Regions from separate parts of the Microbulbifer sp. YPW1 genome, predicted to be linked through region 2. Evidence: predicted binding sites of a transcription regulator. Region 2 holds the regulator's gene; each other region holds the start of a gene.

Region 1 (6,627 bases), 880 kb from region 2:
GCGAGCATCACCGTATCGTCCAGCAGTTGTACACCGGTGTCCGCACAGTGGCTCTTGACGATGCGGCGCACGCGATCCTTTGCCGCCATGCCGGCCCAGAAGTACCAGGCCGCCAGGCCGATCAGGAATAGCCACACGAGGTCGCCGAGTGAGTAATACATAGGTACTTTGATTGCTATATCATCTGAACGCGCAAGAATACCACCAGAGGAGGGAGTATGCCCGGCACGATTCTCATCACCGGCTGTAATCGCGGTATCGGTCTGGAAATGACCCGGCAATTTGCCGCGGATGGCTGGCAGGTGGTCGCCACCTGTCGCAATCCTTCAGCTGCCTGGGAGCTCAGCGAGCTCGCCGAGGCCCACGACAATATCGAGATCCACGGCCTGGACGTGACCGATTACGCGCAAATGGCCGAGCTGGCAAAGGACCTGGAGGGCCGCTCCCTGGACGTCCTGGTCAGTAACGCCGGCTACTACGGCCCCAAAGGGGTAGGGCTGGGCAGTGTGGATGTGGAGGAGTGGCGCAAGGTACTGGAAGCCAACACCATCGCCCCCTACAAACTGGTGGAGACTTTTTACCCGCATATGGTGAACGGGCACTATAAGGTGGTGGGAATCCTCAGTAGCAAGGTAGGCAGTATCAGCGACAACGGTTCCGGTGGTGGTTATATCTACCGCTCCTCAAAAACCGCGGTAAACCAGGTGGCAAAAAGCCTTTCCATTGACCTCGCGGAGCAGGGTATCAAGGTGCTGGCATTGCACCCCGGCTGGGTACAAACCGATATGGGTGGCCCGAATGCGCTGATATCCGTAGAGGAGAGTGTGGCGGGATTGAAGAAAGTTTTGCTGGAAGCGGACGAGACTAGCAGTGGCCACTTCTATAATTACGATGGCACGACCATTCCCTGGTAATCCTCCCCCAAAACTTCTCTCAGGAAAGCTGGCCCGTTAGCGATCAACTGCTCTTTTCTGCGCTTGGGCCAGCGCTTGATTTCCACTTCCAGTTTTAAGGCATCGGATTTGCTGCGCATGGCGCAGTGAAAGGCGAGCGTCAGTGGTCCGCGCCCGCGCAGTGCCTTTGCGGCTTTCGGGCCACCGCTGTTGTGCTCCTCGAAGCGGCGCGCCACGTCCCGGGTAACACCGGTATACAGGCTGCCATTTTTGGTGCGGATCAGATAAACAAACCAGCCAGACAAAACAGTTTCCCAGATTAAAAAAGGCTCTGCTGATCGCCGGACTGAGGCGGCAGAGTGAACCGAGTGCAATCCAGATCCAACTTTCGTTCGTTCAGCCCCAGTTTGCGACAGGTTACCCGAAAGCGCTGCTGCAGTAACTGCGCGAATACTCCCGTGCCCCGTTGTCGCTGCCCGAACTCGCTCTGATTGTCCTTGCCGCCACGACTCTGCTGCACAATGCTCATGACGTGCTCTGCACGTTCCGGGTAATGTTCCTGCAGCCATTGTCGGAACAGTGGCGCCACTTCAAAAGGCAGCCGCAGCAGGATATACGCCGCGTGAATCGCGCCGGCACCGTGGGCGCTGTGCAGTATTTTTTCCAGCTCGGCGTCGTTCAGTGCGGGGATGATGGGGGCGGCCATAACTGCGGTGGGTATCCCGGCAGCGGCCAAAGCCTCGATGGTACGCAGGCGCGCCGCGGGCCCGGCGGTGCGGGGCTCCAGTTTGCGCTTTAACCCGTTATCCAGGGTGGTCACACTGATGCCCACATGCACAAGGTTGTCCTGGGCCATTTCCGCGAGTACCGGCAGATCGCGAAGAATCAGCTGGCTCTTGGTGACGATGGTCACGGGATGGCGGTAGTGTTGCAGGGTTTCCAGTATCTGGCGGGTGATCCGCTTGTCTTTTTCCAGTGGCTGGTAGGGGTCTGTATTGGTGCCCATGGCGATGGGACTGCACCGGTAGCCTTTTTTACGCAGCGCTTTTTCCAGCAATTCGGCTGCGTTGAGTTTGTAAAACAGCTGCGTTTCGAAATCCAGCCCCGGTGACAGGTCCATATAGGCGTGTGCCGGACGGGCATAACAGTACACGCAACCGTGTTCACATCCACGGTAGGCGTTGATGGACTGGGTAAAGGGGATATCTGGCGAGCTGTTGGTGGCTATGATCGACTTCGCCTTCTCCTCGATGGCCACGGTTTCGATCCGTTCCACTGGCTCCAGCGCCATTTCCCAGCCATCGCTCTCGCGGCTGCTCACCTGGTCCACAAAGCGACCGGCCAGGTTGCTGACGGCACCCCGGCCCTTGAGGGTACTGCGGGGATTACTTGGTGAATCGTTGGCCATGTCTTTCTTGGGGTGCTGTATGTTTGTACAGTTTATTGCCGGTCCCGGGACTGTGCAAGAGGGGCCGTGAGCACATACAATGACCGAATAGTTTTGGGTTGTGTTCAAGCGGTTTCAACGTAGGGAGCAGGGAATGGATCTTCAGGCTGTTGCGGCGATATACGCTTTTGCCGTCAAGGTATTGCAGGTGTTTGCGATGCTATTTGCCTTCGGGCTGGTGGTGCTGGTGCTATACGTGGTGTACCTGTACCTATCGGATGTGAGCCAGACCAAGCAGGCCATCCGGCGCAATTTTCCGGTGCTGGGGCGGTTCCGTTATCAGTTTGAACACCTAGGTGAGTTTTTTCGCCAGTACTTTTTTGCCCTCGACCGCGAAGAGATGCCGTTTAACCGCGCCCAGCGCAGCTGGGTGTATCGCGCGGCAAAGAATGTGGATTCCACACTCGCTTTTGGTTCCACGAGGCCCCTGAACCAGCCCGGGGATATCGTATTTCTCAATCACCCGTTTCCCACCCTGGCCAAGGATGCGGTGCCGCCCCGGGAAGTGACCGTAGGTGAGGGTGTGGCCCGACGACCCTACACCACCCGCTCGATTTTCAATATTTCCGGTATGAGTTTTGGTGCGCTGTCGGTGCCGGCGGTCAGCGCATTGTCCCGGGGAGCGGCCAAGGCGGGTATCTGGTTGAATACCGGTGAGGGGGGGCTTTCTCCGCATCATCTGGAAGGCGGTTGCGACATCGTATTTCAGATAGGTACCGCCAAATACGGTGTGCGCGATGAGGAGGGTAGGTTGTCCGATGACAAGTTGCGCGCGGTGGCGGCGCACGAACAGGTCCGGATGTTCGAGCTGAAACTCTCTCAGGGTGCCAAGCCCGGCAAGGGCGGGATTCTCCCCGGCATCAAGGTCACGCCGGAAATTGCCCATGTGCGCGGTATCCCGGTGGGTATGGATTCTATCAGCCCCAACGGGCACCCGGAGTTTCGGGATGTGGGCGGGCTGTTGGATATGATTGGCCACATCCGCGAGGTCACCGGCAAACCCACCGGATTCAAGTGCGTGATCGGTAATAGCGACTGGTTGCACGAGCTTTGTGAAACGATTCAGAAGCGCGGCCTAGACTCTGCGCCGGACTTTATCACCATCGACAGTGCTGATGGCGGCAGCGGCGCGGCTCCCCAGAGTCTGATGGATTATATGGGGCTCCCGATCAATCGCAGCCTGCCCATGGTTGTTGACCTGATTACCCAGTACGGACTGCGGGATCGCATCAAGATCATCTGTGCCGGTAAGCTGCTCACCCCATCCATGGTGGCCTGGGCGCTGGCGATGGGTGCGGACTTCGTTAATTGTGCACGGGGTTTCATGTTTGCGCTGGGTTGTATTCAGGCCATGCAGTGCAACAAGAATACCTGTCCTACGGGCGTCACTACCCACAACCCGGACCTGCAGCAGGGCCTGGACCCCATGGACAAGGCGGAGCGGGTCTACCATTACGCGCACAATATGGAACACGAGGTGGGTATGCTGGCCCACTCCTGCGGTGTGCCGGAACCGCGCCAGTTGCGACGCGCCCATGTAGAGGTCATCAACGAGCGCGGCACACCGGTCCCGCTGTCCGACCTGGTACCGGAAGTGCCACCCAAATCCCTGATCGCCTCGGATCGCGGAACCCAATAACCGGACAGCGGGAGAAGACCATGGAAGGGGTAACCACTCTGGTGGGGCAGGGCCTGTATATGGCGGTGGCCGCGGTAGTCGGCTTGGCCATTGCGCGGATACTGAAGCGCGGCAATACACTGGGCTGCCTGATTGCTGGTGTGCTCGCCGGTGTTCTGCTACCGGTACTCGATTACGATACCGGGCTGCGTGCCGAGAATATTCACCAGATGGTGTTTTTCGTGATTCTGCCGGTGCTGATTTTTGAATCTGCCTGGAAGATTGACCCGGATGTCCTGTTCCGCTGGCTGGGGCCGATTTTGCTTTTCGCCACGCTGGGGGTGCTGATTTGCGGGCTGATCACGGCGGTGTTGGTGTACTACGGTGTCCATCACCCCACAGGCTTCCCCTGGATCGCGGCGTTGCTCACCGGGGCCATTCTTGCGGCCACCGATCCTGTTTCGATTATCGCGCGGATGCGCCAGAGCCACGCCAATGAGGAGTTGTTGACCCTGGTGGAAGGGGAGAGCCTGTTCAACGATGCAGTGGCGGTCGTTCTGTTCTCTTTTATTCTGGGCATTGCCAGCCACAGTGTGATGGAAGGTGCGGTGGCAACCGGCGAGACGGTTGCCGGTGCCGGCAGTTTTGCGCTGTATTTCTCGGTACTGTTTTTTGGCGGGCTGGCGGTGGGCACACTGTGTGGCCTGCTCACTGCAATCGTCATTCTTTTTTTGGGGTCGGCAGGTGCGGCGTTGGTGGTGCTGGTGCTGGCCGCGTTTGGCAGCTTTTATCTGGGGGAGCATGTGGTGGGTGTTTCGGGGATTCTTTCGGTGATGGTCTGTGCGATTGTTTCCCGGGCCTGTTTGCGCGAGCAGCAGGAAACCTATTTAACCCACGCGTCGCCGACCTGGGAGTGGCTTGGCCTTCTGTTCAATGCGCTGATCTTTGTGATCATGGGCCTGGTGATTACCTTCGAGATGTTTACCGATCAATGGCTGGCGATGATCATCGCGATTGTGGCGGCAATCGGTGCGCGGGGATTGGCAGTATTCATGCTGTCCCCGCTGGCCCGCTTCGTAGGGCCGCCCATTCCGCAGAGTTGGCGCTTGATTTTAAGCTGGGGTGGTTTGCGCGGCGTGATTGCGGTGGCGCTGGTGCTGTCGCTGCCAACAGAGTTGCCTTACTGGTGGACAGTACAGTCGATGGTGTTTGGTGTGGTGCTGTTTTCCCTACTGGTGCAGGGCACAACCAGCGCGCGCCTGATCAGGAAGCTGGGGCTGTAACTTCAACCTGGGCAAGGTGGTGCATCCAGGTCGACTGGTTGTGCCCCGTTTCAGACTCTCCCTTACGGGAGTAAAAGAGATGGCCTGCGAGGCCGAGAACAATAAGTGCGAAGATCAGTACACCGATGACTCTGAGCATTGATTTCTTGTTCCTCGTGGCGATAAGCCGTATAGCTACACGGCGAAGGTGGCAGGAACAGAGTATGGGGCGCGCTCAGTCCCGCTCATGCACAGTTGTTTTAATATAGCTCCCCCGGGGCTGGTAGTAGTGAGAAAGCGTCGATGCATATGTCCCTACACGGCCTAGCTGATCTGCAAATGGCTTGAATAACAGTTCATCCAGATTGAAACTGATTCCTACGAAAAGCTCGCTTTTGCGCTCTGGAATATAAGGTGCATCCGATGCCTTGAAGCCCCGTGCTGAATAGCCCAGGTTAAACTCCAGATATTTGAGCGGGGTATCGCGCAAGGCGGGTATTCCCGCCGCCTTTAGCGCAAGAAGGTAGCGCATACCGCTGTAATCGGTGACAGGGTGGAAGCCTTTCATGCCCTCGGAAGGTCGGTAATCTAATCGGTAGTCGAGAAGCTCCTTGACTCTGGGGTATCGGGTTCTCAAGTAAGAAAACGCAACGCCAGTGGAGTTCAGGATTACGTCTTCGTAAGAGAATCCATGATCGGCGGAATATCCATCAAAGACTTCCACATAAAGCATCAGGCTGCTTGCCCATAGCGCACTGTAAGTGGCTGCAAACTCGGGGGTGTTGTCACGCGACAGGCCATTACTGATCGCTTCCGCAATCAGATAGGAGGAGTACATATGGCCTAGTTTGTCGATCCCGCCGCTGCCGGTATCCATCCCAAACCACCCTTCGTCGTTGAATTTGAACGAAGCGCTTCCCCAGTTCCATTCCTTTACACCGAGGTAGGTAATTCCACCAACCGCAGCGCCAATTTCGTATTTTGCGTCAAATAGGGATTTTTTGGTGCCTTCCCAGTTGATGAACTCGGCGAAGACGGGGTGTGGCCACAGAGACACCAGCACGAATAAGTAGCGGCGTAGCGCTGCAAAACACTGCATGTATCGAATCCTGTACTTTCGGGATGCGTAAAAAAGGGAGGAGCGCTTTGACAGGGAGGCCTACGAGTCAGACCGAGTCGCGACGAACTGAATGGCACCTGTTTCTTTCGGCCGGAAAGTACAGGATCAGTTAAAAAAGTGCAATCCGGTGGCGTGACCTGCCTGTAGAGGATTAGTGGCTTCCGTTTGAGGGGCTAGCTGGCTGAATAGGCTGTAACCAGTTTTGGTTAAATTTTGACCTTCAGGGCGGGCGGGTGAATTTACGCGAATACGATTTGGCTCTCTGATCACTTCATTTCGTCTCATTG
Region 2 (6,627 bases):
ACCCAGTCCCCGACTTTGAATGGACGATCCAGGTAGATCATCAGGCCGCCAAAAAAGTTGGCCAGCAAATCCTTGGCGGCAAAGCCGATCGCCAGGCCACCAATACCGCCAAATGCCAGTACGCCACTGATGCTATAGCCAAAGTGCTGCATGATCACCATGGCTGCGGTGATCATGATGGATGCGCGAATCAGCTTGCCAATGGCGCGTACGGTGGTGGCATCCATCGGCTTGCCCATAAAACGCGGATCCGCCAGGTTCTTCTCCACTGCCTTGGCAAATCGCAGCGCAAACCAGGTGACCAGCACGATAAAGCCAATCTCGCGAACGGTAATTGCCAGGGTAAATATCTCTGCGCCGGTAGCTTTACCCGCCCTGGCAGCAGCAACAGAAAGCCCCACCAGCCACACCAGAATCGATGCCGGCGGATTGATCGCGCCGCAAAGCGCGTCGTCCCAGGGATTGACGGTGCGCTCTGCCCGCGCCTGCAAGCGACTAACCAGCAACGCCAGAAGCCACGCCGCAAACGCAGTCGCCATTACAATCAGAAAAACTTCGGCAATCCAGAAACGGTCTTCCCCCACCAGGGAGCGCAAAAACGCTTTAGCCTGCTCCACAAATCACTCCATTCAATACTTAAGGTTATTCGGCGTTGGCCTTAACAGGTCGATCGAATACGTACATGTAAAAAGGGCGCTGGCCCCGACTGGAGTAGCGCCTTGCGAAATTCGCCTATTGTGCCCATTTACATCCAGGATGCCAGCCACTCTCTGGTGGATTGCCAGCGGGGGTTGGCCTCGAGGGCGCTCCAGCTATCAATGGCGGCGCGACCACGCATGCGCGCCAGGCGATCGCTCGAACACGGGTCGGGCTCAAACCCTTCCAGCGCTTCCAGCACCTCCAATGCGCCCTGGCGGTTATTACACACCACGCCCATATCACAGCCAGCTTGCATAGCCGCCCGGATGCGCTCCGCATAGCCGCCTGCCGCGCCTGCCCCCTCCATTGTCAGGTCATCACTGAAAATCACCCCGTCGAATCCCAGCCGCTTGCGCAGGATTTCCTGCAGCCAGAAGCGCGAGAAGCCCACCGGGTTTTCATCAACGTTGGCAAAGCGAATGTGTGCCGGCATTACTGCCTGTAGCTCACCTGCGGCAATGCACTCGGCAAAGGGTACGCAGTCTGACGCGAGCACGGCATCCAGGGTTCGCTGGTCCACCGGAAGCTCTTCATGGCTGTCCTCCAGCACCTGACCGTGACCGGGGAAATGCTTGCCAGTGGTCGCCATTCCCGCTTCGTGCATCCCCGCCATAAACGGCCGCGCCTTTTGCGCGAGCACCAGAGGATCCTGGGCGAAACTGCGGTCCCCCACAATCCGGCAGAAGTCATCATCGGCATCCAGCACCGGGGCAAAACTGAAATCCACACCCACTGCCAGTAGTTCAGCAGCGAGCAGCCAGCCGACATCTTTCAGCTGCTGGGCGTCGGCGCGGGCACTGAGCGCCTGCATGGAAGGGATACGAGTGAATGACTCGCGAAAGCGCTGCACGCGCCCGCCTTCCTGGTCCACCGCCAGCAGAATCTCCGGGCGCACGGCACGGATATCTTTGATCAGGGCCTCTAGCTGTGGACGGTCGCGGTAGTTGCGCGCAAAAAAGATAAGCCCGCCCACTTGAGGGTGCCGCAACAGCTCCCGATCTTCATCGGTGAGCTCGGTACCCTCTACATCAATCATCACTGGGCCAATCTGAACAGACATGGATTGCCGCTCCCACTGCAAGTCAATTAATCGGGCTGACCGGGCCTATGTGCTTGCCCGGATACGCGCTGGCCTTCAAATCTCGCCGGATACCGGCGCAGTCAGCATCGCTGCAGCCGCCGGCGCCAATCGCGCCAGCGTCTCATCGAGATCGCTCTCGGCACCGAAATCTTCCCTCAGGATAGCTTCGATGGCGTCAAAGCTCGACAGGGAAAATATGGTGGCGCCAAGCATAAAATAAAGACGCCAGTAGAAGGTAACCGGATCCACCTGGGGCAGTGCGTTTGCCAACTGCCCCGCAAAACGCCGGTAGCTGGCGCCATAGCGGGCGACAATGAAACGGCGCAAGTGGCCCTGGGACTGGGTGTAGGCGAGACCGAGCAGGCGCATAAACCGCTTGGGATCCCGCCCCTCTTCCGCCAGCCCTGCGAGCGCCACCCGGTAGAGGCTCTGCAGCAGGTCATCCAGCTGTAGCTCCTCACCACTGACCTGCGCCTGCTGTCGACGGCTCAGTTCCTCATCCAGGCTTTTCGTAAAAGGTGTAAGGAACCGCTCGAATACCGCCTGAATCAGTTCCTTTTTCGAACCAAAATGATAATTCACCGCGGCCAGATTCACTCCAGCGGTACTGGTGATCGTTCGCAGGGATGTCTCGGTAAAGCCGCGCTCGGCAAAAAGCACCTCCGCAGCATCGAGGATTCGGTTTACGGTATCCAGCTGACTCATACCATGCTCACAGCAATTCAAACTATCAATTAAAACACTTGTTTAAGCGCTGAGATTAGCACAGTCGCCGCGGGACGGCACAGAATCCAACCACCCGCCATTGCGCACAATTTCACCAGAATGCGAGTCAAGCAGATACTTCATCGCGAAAACCACCGCATGCGCACAAAATGCCCTGGTCAGGCGGTATCTCGCGACTACTCCGTTACCGAGGGGGCCCCGCGCACACTAGATTGAGAACAGAGGCATAGGTAATGCCAGCACTGATAAATATCAGGAGGGCTGCATCATGGCGAGAATCGCACCAGAAATTGGCAGCTGGTTTGAAAATTTCGACAGCGGTGATCTGTTTGAGGTGGTCGCCGTAGACCATCCGTCGCGGACAATTGAAATCCAGTACGTGGATGGCTCGGTAGATGAGATCGACTTTCACAGCTGGCCACGGCTGCCGGTGATTGGCGCCGCCGCGCCGGAAGATGCCAATGCAGGCTATGGCACCCTGGCCGAGGAGATGCAGGACGCGGAGGATTCTGGCTTCACCAGCCCCCTCTTCTCACCCGCCCAGAGCGCTATCGATCGGCTGGAAGGCGAATCGTTTCCGGGGACCGACGAGGGCTTCTGAGGCCGCGGTCAAATCCGATTCAGGTTAACCGCGGCAAATGGGTTCTTTCGCTTCCCAAGGAAAAGAACGAACCCAAAATCCTGCGCTCGAACATGAAGCATCAACTTCTGCACACTACCGATATCGACCTCTCCGAATAGCAGGCACTGATCCTTGATCGGTTGCTCACCCTCAATCATCGCGCTCGCGAATATATTCGACAATGATTTCTGCCGCCTCATCGACGGTATCCACCAACCTGAACAGCTCGAGATCACTCGCATCAATGCAATTCCGCGCAAGCTGCGTATCCACCATCCAATTTACCAGGCCCGACCAGTACTGTTTTCCTACCAGCACAATGGGAAAGCGTCGGACTTTCTGCGTCTGCACCAGGGTTAGCGCTTCAAACAATTCATCGAGTGTGCCGTATCCACCCGGCATGGCGATAAAGCCCACTGCGTGTTTGACGAAAATAAACTTGCGCACGAAGAAATAGCGAAAGTTCAGGCTGATATCCAGATAGGGGTTTGGGGTCTGCTCAAAAGGCAGCTCTATATTGAGGCCGATAGAAGCGCCGGACTGAGTGAAAGCGCCGCGGTTGCACGCTTCCATTATTCCCGGACCTCCGCCGGTAATCACGGGGATACCCTCACTCGCCAACAGCTCACCAAGACGCATGGCCTGCTGATACTCGTTCGTATCTTCGGGAAACCTTGCACTGCCAAAAACCGTCACCGCGCCTTTGAGGGTAATCAGGCGTTCGATACCGTCGACGAGTTCCGATTGAATGCGCAGCACACGCCACGCTTCCGGCATTTTTGCATCCAGCATATGCCTTCTCCATTATCGCTATTCGCAGCCCTGCACGACTTAATCCAACCGTTGAGGCCTGCGGCCTGGAACTGCAGACATAAACCGCCTCAGGGCCATTCAAGTCTAGCAGTAATCAGGCGCCGCCCCCGGAAGATTGCGCACCCGCCAAATCTGTATATAATCACAGCAACTGTATATAAATACAGACACCGGACTCCAGGAACAGATGCCGGGAATAACTCCGGAAACAACAGGAACGCGCCCATGACAAATCTCACCGCCCGCCAGGCACAGGTACTGGAGCTGATCAAAAGTTACCTGGACGATACCGGTTACCCACCTACCCGGGCTGAAATTGCCCAGGAACTGGGCTTCCGCTCCCCCAATGCGGCGGAAGAGCACCTCAAGGCACTCGCGCGCAAAGGGGCCATCGAGATGGTTGCCGGTGCCTCGCGCGGCATTCGCATTCCCGACTATCACAGCGGCCTGCCGATCGTCGGCCGGGTAGCCGCCGGTAATCCGATCCTGGCGGAAGAGAATATCGAGGAGTACTGCGAGATTCCGGCAGAGTTCTTCCACCCTCCCGCAGATTACCTGTTGCGGGTTCACGGAATGAGCATGAAAGACGCCGGCATCCTCGACGGTGATCTGCTGGCCGTGCAGCGCACAGAGAACATTCGCAACGGTCAGATCGTGGTTGCACGTATCGAAGATGAAGTGACGGTGAAACGCTTCAAGCGCCGCGGAAATCAGGCAACCGTACAGCTGCTGCCCGAGAACGAGGACTTCAACGTTATTGAGGTAGACATGCGCGACAGAAACTTCGCGATCGAGGGGCTGGCTGTTGGCGTCATTCGCCAGAACCCCCTGTAATGGCACATGATTCGCCATAAACAGTAAAAAGCAGACATAAAAAAACAGGGCCATTGCCCTGTTTTTTTATGTCTGGCCAAAGTACAGGTATCCACTACCCGCAGCTTCCCGAAACTCGCAGGCTGCGTCAGTGGATGGTGTGCTCGGTAATATCCACTTCCTCTTCTTCGAAGGGTTCCGGCTCCAGCTCATTGATATCCTGTACCGCCTCGATGCCGGCCTCAAGCATGGCCCGCGCAATGGCAATCTTGTGCTCGCGCAGAAACTCGAGACTCTCCTCAGAGAAATGGATACGCACCAGCGGGTCCTCTTTGTGACCAGCGCGTCGCAGCGCTACATCACCATTGGACAACTCGATGATTTCGTAGGTCTCAGAAGACATTCATTTCTCCAATTACTTCTCAATTACCTCACACCGGCCACCCGCATATCCGAGAGCGCGACCAGGTACCGGGCGCGGCGTGATTTGAGGCCAGTGTAACACAGCGGCAAATGATTAATCAGTGGCGGGGCCGGGCAGGCTTGGCCCTCAACTGGGCCATTGATGGTGGGAGTTACCACTCCTGGCCGTGGGCACGCTGACGCTGGACCAGCTCATTCAGGGCCCGGAGCCACTCCTCAAGGGAATCCCGATTCAGGGCTTCGGGCGCGCGAGTATCCAGCTGCCGCACAGGGATCAGGCTTTGCGCACCGGTAGAATCCGCGGGCGACTGGACCGCGCCCCCGGCAGGATGCCACAGGGCCCGCCAGGCTGCTTCCAGCCCCTGGAACCAGCTGTCGGGATTCTCCGCCAGGCTGACCAGCTCGTTGACCTCGGCACTGAACTTGCCACGCGAGGCCACCAGCTGCGCCAGTGCATGCGCGGTTTCCGGCTCACCGCCGGGCGCAAAGCCCAGCTGCAACTGATGCCCCTGCTCCGCCAGAAACGCCCGGTAGGCGCGCCACAATTGCAGCAGCGCGCCCTGGCACAGGGCACTCTCATAGAGCGACTCCGGCGACAGCGGGTTGGACTGTTCCGCCGCTGGCGCAGGAGACTGAAGGATCAGCTGGCATCGACGCAGGGCCGATGCCACGGTACCCGTATACGGATTACTCACAGGGCAACCTACTTTGTCGGGGCTTTTTTGGCTGCAGCCTTCTTGGCCGGGGCCTTTTTCGCTGCGGCCTTTTTCTTGGCAGGTGCTTTTTTGGCGGCTGCTTTTTTCTTCGCGGGCGCTTTCTTGGCCGGTGCCTCTACCTGCCATTTACCGTCGCGATAGAAGGCCTTCCAGCCGGTCGCCTTGCCCTCTTCCTCACTCTGGACGTACTGCTCCTGAGTCTTGCGGCTGAAACGGACCACTGTGTCGCGACCCTCGTTGTCCTCGGTGGGAGCCGAAAACAGGAAGCTGTACTTGGGGTCAATCTCGTCTTTGTGCGGCAGCAGTTCCTTGATCAGCGGTGCGCGAGTCTCCCGGTTTTTGGGGAACTGGCTCGCCGCCAGGAACAGGCCCGAGGCGCCATCGCGCAGGATATACGTATCATCCACCTTTTCGCAGGGCAGCTCGGGCATGGGTACCGGATCCATTTTGGGCGGTGCCGGCTGGCCACTCTTGAGCAGCTTGCGGGTGTTTTTGCAGGTTTCGCTGGTACAGCCGAAGTACTTGCCAAAGCGACCGGACTTCAACTGCATGTCCGCACCGCACTTGTCACATTCGATCACCGGGCCATCGTAGCCCTTGATCTTGAAGGTGCCTTTTTCCACCTCAAAGCCGGGGCAGTCCGGGTTATTACCGCAGATGTGCAGCTTGCGATGTTCGTCCACCAGATAGCTGTCCATGGCGGTGCCGCACTTGCTACAGCGACGCTTGTCCCG
Region 3 (6,627 bases), 850 kb from region 2:
ACATCGGCTTTACCGGTTTTGTACACCTCAACACCGCTTACACTTTCCGCGGAAATTTCAGCGAACTTGAAGCTACGGGTAATACCCTCGGACTGCAGCGCGGAGGAGTTTGGCATCTGGCGACCATTCAAGGTCACCAGGTTAAAGTTGGGGCCAAAGCCGCGCACGGTAACCTTATTACCTTCGTTATTGCTGCGGTCAATGGATACACCGGTAATGCGCTGCAGGGATTCCGCCAAATTGGTATCGGGAAACTTGCCGATATCTTCGGCAGAAATCGCGTCCACAACACCGGCGGAATCGCGCTTGATGTCCATTGCATTTGTCAGCGACTGGCGGATGCCGGTCACCGTGATTTCTTCCAGCGTGCTGCTACCTGCTTCCTGGGCATAAACGCCAACAGAAGCTGCGGAAATCACAGCGGCGGACAAGGCGCTCAGGGTAAAGCGCTTGCTATTAATAGGCATGGATGCTCTCTCTCCATCTGGAGGCTCGACGCTCGAACCACACGCCTACCCATCGATGATAGGCGACCGAGTTCCGAGCCTTTATTCGTTATTGACTTGAACCGTCCACGCAGTCATGTAAATGCTATAGGCACAGTCACATGGCTACTGGAGCCATCCTGCAACTCCGCGCCTTCAGTGTCAACAGTAAATTGTTAACAATAATGCCGATCGGCTAGTGGGCGCACCAGGCACATTTAGTAGTACAGGCTTTTATGCATTGGCATGGTCTGCGAACGTCGATTTACAGGCGGGCATTTTTTATACAAAGCGTACCGAGGGAATTTGCGTCCGAGAAAAAGCACTTGGCGGAGGGTATGAGGAAGATATTTCTTGGGAGGGGGGGGACGTTAAGCCTCACCACCAGCAGCATGAGCTGATGCCCAGGCCCACTGAAAGTTGAAGCCGCCGAGCCAGCCGGTCACATCCAGTACTTCACCAATAAAGTACAGTCCTGCCTGTTTCTGGCTCTCCATAGTGCGGGAGGAAACCTCGTTGGTATCCACTCCACCCAGGGTCACCTCCGCGGTGCGGTAACCTTCAGTGCCCTCTGGAATCAGTCGCCATGCCTGCAGCTGCTCGCCGAGCGCGCTAATTTCACTCTCGCTATACTGCTTGAATGGCTTGCTCGGGATATCATTCTGCTGCAGGAAAAACTGCACCAGTTTTTTACTCCAGAGCTCTGCCAGTACCGTGTGCAGATAGCTTTCCGGTTTTTTACCGCGCTGCTCCCCCAGCCATTGGGCCAGATCCAGTCCCGGGGCCAGATCGAACTCTACCGCTTTCCCCTCGCGCCAGTGGCTGGAAATCTGCAATACCGCAGGGCCACTCAGTCCCTTGTGGGTAAACAGCATGTGCTCGTGAAAATGTCCCTGATCGCAGCTGACATTGACGGCCAGAGAGGTCCCCGGCAACTCCTGCTGGCGCGCCAGTGCGCGCTTGTTCAGGGTAAAGGGAACCAGCGCCGCGCGGGTGGGAATGATGTTGTGACCAAACTGACGGGCAACCTCATAGCCAAACCCGGTCGCCCCCATGGTGGGAATCGACAGGCCGCCGGTCGCGATCACCAGGGATTCACACATCACTTTTCCAAGCGAGGTATGTACCTCAAAACCTTTTGGCTCGAGCGGTTCGATACGCTGGATTTCACAGCGGGTACGAATCTGCGCTCTGGCTTCGCGACACTCTGCCAGCAGCAGGTCGACAATGTCGCGGGACTTGTTATCGCAGAACAGCTGGCCGAGGGTTTTCTCGTGGTAGGGAATTCCGTGCTTTTCCACCAACGCAATGAAGTCCCACTGGGTGTAGCGGGCCAGGGCGGACTTACAGAAGTGCGGGTTTTCGCCGTAGAAGTTGTCCGGCGCCGTGTACAGGTTGGTGAAATTGCAGCGGCCGCCGCCGGACATCAGGATTTTTTTGCCGACCTTGTTGGCGTGGTCCAGCACCAGCACGCTGCGGCCACGCTTGCCCGCCACCGCCGCACACATCAGGCCGGCGGCACCGGCACCGATGATCAGCACATCGGTCTGGGCGGGAAAATCAGTCATGGCAAAAAAATTTCAGAATAGAACGATCAGGTCTTGGGCAGTGTCACGCCGCGCTGGCCCTGGTATTTGCCGCCGCGATCCTTGTAGGACACGTCGCAGATCTCATCAGACTCGAAGAACAGCATCTGCGCCACACCTTCATTAGCGTAGATCTTGGCTGGCAGGTTGGTGGTATTGGAGAATTCCAGGGTTACGTGGCCTTCCCATTCCGGCTCCAGCGGCGTCACGTTGACGATGATGCCACAGCGGGCATAGGTGGACTTGCCCAGACAGATGGTCAGTACCGAACGCGGGATGCGGAAGTACTCAACAGTGCGCGCCAGGGCAAAAGAGTTGGGCGGGATTACGCAGTAGTCGCCCTGCACATCCACAAAGCTGTCTTCGTCAAACGCCTTGGGGTCCACGGTGGCGGAGTGCACATTGGTGAAGATCTTGAATTCGTTGGCACAGCGCACGTCGTAACCGTAGCTGGAAGTACCGTAGGAGATCAGGCGATCACCGGAGGTACCGTGACGGACCTGGCCCGGCTCGAAGGGCTCGATCATGCCCTCGTTCTCTGCCATACGGCGAATCCACTTATCGGATTTGATGCTCACCCTGCCCCCTCGATTGCTGTAAATGACTGGTCATAAAAAAGAGGCCGAATCATAGCCGGTTTGCCCTGTTCAAAAAAGTGCCAGTAACACTGCTGTCCCTCTTGCTGCCCCCAAACAACTACTGTATAAATTGCCAGTAGATACTGTATAGATAACCAGTCAAACACAGCCAGACAGCCCGAGTGGAGCAAGCCAATCGTGAACAGCGCCGAAAACTTCATGCAAAACAAGCAGTTAAGTGACCAGGCCGACAATCAGCCCCTGCGACAGCTGCTGACACGCCCGGATATATGGCAGCTGGCCAATCGCCAGCGACAGCCCCGTACGGGTATTGCCAGTGGCTACCGCGGCCTGGATGCCCTGCTCGCCAACCACGGCTGGCCCCGTGCCGCCACCACCGAGCTGCTGGTGGATAAAGCCGGTATCGGTGAGATGTCGCTGATACTCCCCACTCTCGCACAACTGACCCAGCAGGGGCGGATGGTGATATTGATCAACCCGCCGCATGTTCCCTACGCACCGGCACTGGTGCAGGCCGGTATCCAGCTGGAGAAACTGCTTATCCTCCACCCCAGAGGTCAGCGCGATCAATTGTGGGCGGCGGAACAGTCGCTGCAATCTGGTGCCTGCGGTGTCCTGGTGAACTGGCAGGGCAAGGAATCCCCGGCAGACAAGGACCTGCGCCGCCTGCAGGTTGCCGCCCGCGATGGCGACTGCCTGCACTTCCACTTCCGCCCCGGCTCCAGTGCCGACACCCCCTCACCCGCCACTCTCAGGCTGAAACTGCAGAGCGACGGGGAACAGCTGGTGCTGCACCTGCTGAAGCAGCTCAACGGTAAATCCGGCCAGCGGCTGCACCTGGCCCGCAGCCCGGATCTGGTCCGCCGCGACCAGCCACTGCACTGATTCAGACACCCATCCGGTTTCTGTAACGGAGAGGAGGTTTTCCCATGCTCTGGCTCTGCATCCAGTTCCCACAGCTCCCCCTGGAAGCGCTAACCCGTGCCCACCGGGCCGGAGACCAGACCCCGGTTGCCGTTTCCCAGGGCAACCTGATCCAGGCTGCCAATGCTGCCGCCCGCACCCACAATGTCTGCGCGGGCCTCACCATTCCCACCGCCTGCGCCTACTGCCCGGCCCTGGAGTTACTGGAGCGCGACCGGGAGCGGGAATCCCAGCTGTTGCAGCAGCTGGCCCAGTGGGGCTACAGCTTTACCCCGGTGGTTTCCCCCCGCGGCGGTGTTTCCGACAAAAACGGCCATGCGCAGGCAACACCGGGCGACGATACCGCCTGCCTGTTTCTGGAGTTGAGTGGCAGCCTCAAGGCCAGCGGAGGCCTGGCGCCCCTGTTGCAACAATTGCGCAAGGAACTGCACAAGATGCGGATCCAGCATGTCATGGGACTGGGCCACAGCCCCAGCGCCGCGCACCTGCTCAGCCAGCTGCCGGAACACCGCCAGTGGCTGGCAGAGGCCCGGGCCGCCGCCACACCGCAGCAATGGCGTCAGTGGATAAGTTTTGCCCCCAGCAAACTGCTCGATTGCAACAACAAGGCCATTGCCAAGCTCTATGCCAGTGGCATCAAGCGCGTCAGTCAGCTGCTCGCTATCCCGCTGTCGGAGGTGGGCAATCGCTTCGGCCGTGGCTTTATCGATTACCTCGCCCGACTCAATGGCACCCGTCCGGACCCGGTACCCAGCTACCAGCCACCGCCGGAATTTCACAGCGAACTCTTTTTTTCCAGCCCGCTGGATAACAGCGAGCAACTGCTGTTCCCCGCCGGGCGCCTGGTACGGGAACTCTGCCGGCAACTCCAGCGCCGCCAGCTCTACAGCCAGCAACTGCGCTGGGTTCTCGATTACGGCAGCCGGGGCAGCCAGGAGGTCAATGTGGAAATCTCACGCCCGCAACTCGATCCACAGCGGCTGATCGCCCTCACCAAGCTGCAACTGGAGCGCGTGGAGCTGCGGGAGCCGGTTCAGGCCCTGGCACTCAAATGCCAGCAGCTGCGCTCACTGGAGGCCCAGAGCCTGCGCGAAGATTTCTTTGACGAAGGCAGCAACCCACACGACAGCTATCAACTGATCGACAAGCTCAAGGCCCGGCTCGGGCACCAGGCGCTGTCCGGGGTGACCCTGCAGGAAAGCTACCTGCCGGAGCAGGCCTGGAGCAGCGCGGACAGCCTCAGCCTGCAGAGCAGACCCCGAGGCCATCAGCTGAACCCGATCAATGCCCCCCGCCCCAGCTGGCTGCTCCCCCGGCCAGACAGGGTGCAACAGCGCAATCACAAACTGTTTTACGACGGCGAGCTGCAATTGCTACAGGGGCCCGAACGCATCGACGGTTACTGGTGGCAACACCGCCGTCACGCCCGCGACTACTACATCGCCCGCAGCGATCAGGGCAGCCTGTACTGGGTCTATCAGGACCTGACTTCGGAGGACTGGTTCCTGCACGGCGTGTACTCCTGATCGCCCCGATAAATACCGTACCAATACCCCACAGCCACAACACTTTGCATGCAGTACGCAGAACTTTTCTGCCAGAGTAATTTCTCGTTTCTCCAGGGCGCTTCCCACCCGCAGGAACTGGTCAGTACCGCTGATCAACTCGGCTACAGTGCCATCGCCATCACCGACGAGTGCTCCATGGCCGGCGTGGTGCGCGCCTATGCAGAGCTGGAAAAACTCAGGGCCACGGGCAGCCGCCTGCAGCTGATCTGCGGCAGTTTGTTCCGCCTGCCGCAGGATCGACAGGAGCTGGTTTTACTCGCCCCCGACAAAACGGCCTACAGTGAAATCTGCCAGCTGATTTCCACCTCGCGCCTGCGCGCCGAAAAAGGCCAGTACCAGACCTTCCTTCAGGATATTGTCCGCTTCTGCAGGCACGCTCTCTGCCTGTGGCTTCCGGGAGATGCCACGCTGGAAATACCCGCCGCGCTGAAACAGCATTTCGGCAAGCGCCTGTACATCGCCCTCAACCACCAGCTGTTACCCGGGGAAAACCGGCAACTACAGCGCTTGCTCGCATTTGCCGAGTCCCAGCAATTACCCATCGTGGCCACCAATGCGGTGCTGATGCACAACCGGAGCCGCAAACCGCTCCAGGATGTGCTCAATGCCAACTTCCATAACTGCACGCTGGAACAGCTCGGCTATCGCCTGCAACAGAATGCGGAGCGCTATCTGCGCACCCTGCCAGAAATTGCCGCGCTCTATCCACAGGAGGCCATACAAAACACACTGAAGATCAGTAGCGAATGCACTTTCAGTCTCAGGGAACTGCAATACCAGTATCCCTCAGAGGTCCTCGCCGCGGGCAAGGGCGCCAGTGAATATCTACGCGAGCTGGTCGAAACCGGCAGCGCAAAACGCTGGCCCGAAGGGCCGCAGGCACACATCCGCCAGCAGATCGAAACCGAACTGGCGTTGATTGCCGAACTCAAATACGAGCACTATTTCCTGACGATTTACGATATCGTGCAGCACGCTCGCGACCAGCATATCCTCTATCAGGGACGCGGCTCGGCGGCCAACTCCGTGGTGTGTTATTGCCTGTTTATTACCGAGATCGACCCGCACAAAATCGGCCTGCTGTTCGAGCGGTTTATCTCCCGCGAACGCAACGAGCCGCCGGATATCGATGTCGATTTTGAACACGAGCGACGCGAGGAAATCATTCAATACATTTACCGGAAATACGGCCGGGAACGGGCCGGGCTCGCGGCAACAAAAATCACCTACCGGTTCAAGAGTGCCTTGCGGGATATCGGCAAGGCGCTTGGCCTGGGGGCGGCAACCATCGAACGCCTCCAGGGCGGGCGCGCCTGGTGGGATACCCTGGAGGACTTCCCGCAGCAGATGCAAAGGGCCGGTATTCCTGCGGATGGCACCGCGGGCAGAATGCTTCCCACCCTGCTCGAACAGATCTACGGCTTCCCACGGCACCTGTCACAGCATGTAGGCGGCTTCGTGATTA

What was found. The regulator LexA, encoded in region 2, represses DNA repair genes until DNA is damaged. The targets are predictions, from matches to a motif close to ACTGTNTNTANANACAGT.
Region 1: the regulator LexA is predicted to act here: its motif matches at 2,316-2,333, upstream of HUW35_RS18435 (PA0069 family radical SAM protein).
Region 3: the regulator LexA is predicted to act here: its motif matches at 2,792-2,809, upstream of imuA (translesion DNA synthesis-associated protein ImuA).

The regions. Positions count from the first base shown of each region.
Region 1 covers NZ_CP055157.1:4,514,259-4,520,885, reverse strand. The annotation lists gene HUW35_RS18450 (DUF3301 domain-containing protein) at 1-161, opposite strand, end outside; gene HUW35_RS18445 (SDR family oxidoreductase) at 219-914, shown strand; gene HUW35_RS18440 (GIY-YIG nuclease family protein) at 887-1,198, opposite strand; gene HUW35_RS18435 (PA0069 family radical SAM protein) at 1,213-2,301, opposite strand; gene HUW35_RS18430 (FMN-binding glutamate synthase family protein) at 2,435-3,979, shown strand; gene HUW35_RS18425 (sodium:proton antiporter) at 4,000-5,241, shown strand; gene HUW35_RS18420 (DUF2279 domain-containing protein) at 5,456-6,319, opposite strand.
Region 2 covers NZ_CP055157.1:3,630,215-3,636,841, reverse strand. The annotation lists gene HUW35_RS14780 (mechanosensitive ion channel family protein) at 1-617, opposite strand, end outside; gene nagZ (beta-N-acetylhexosaminidase) at 746-1,759, opposite strand; gene HUW35_RS14770 (TetR/AcrR family transcriptional regulator) at 1,835-2,485, opposite strand; gene HUW35_RS14765 (DUF6763 family protein) at 2,775-3,107, shown strand; gene HUW35_RS14760 (TIGR00730 family Rossman fold protein) at 3,279-3,920, opposite strand; gene lexA (transcriptional repressor LexA) at 4,167-4,775, shown strand; gene HUW35_RS14750 (hypothetical protein) at 4,903-5,157, opposite strand; gene HUW35_RS14745 (DUF6586 family protein) at 5,330-5,872, opposite strand; gene topA (type I DNA topoisomerase) at 5,881-6,627, opposite strand, start outside.
Region 3 covers NZ_CP055157.1:2,782,959-2,789,585, reverse strand. The annotation lists gene HUW35_RS11440 (TonB-dependent receptor) at 1-467, opposite strand, end outside; gene HUW35_RS11435 (NAD(P)/FAD-dependent oxidoreductase) at 857-2,053, opposite strand; gene dcd (dCTP deaminase) at 2,080-2,649, opposite strand; gene imuA (translesion DNA synthesis-associated protein ImuA) at 2,848-3,555, shown strand; gene HUW35_RS11420 (DNA polymerase Y family protein) at 3,600-5,120, shown strand; gene HUW35_RS11415 (error-prone DNA polymerase) at 5,169-6,627, shown strand, end outside.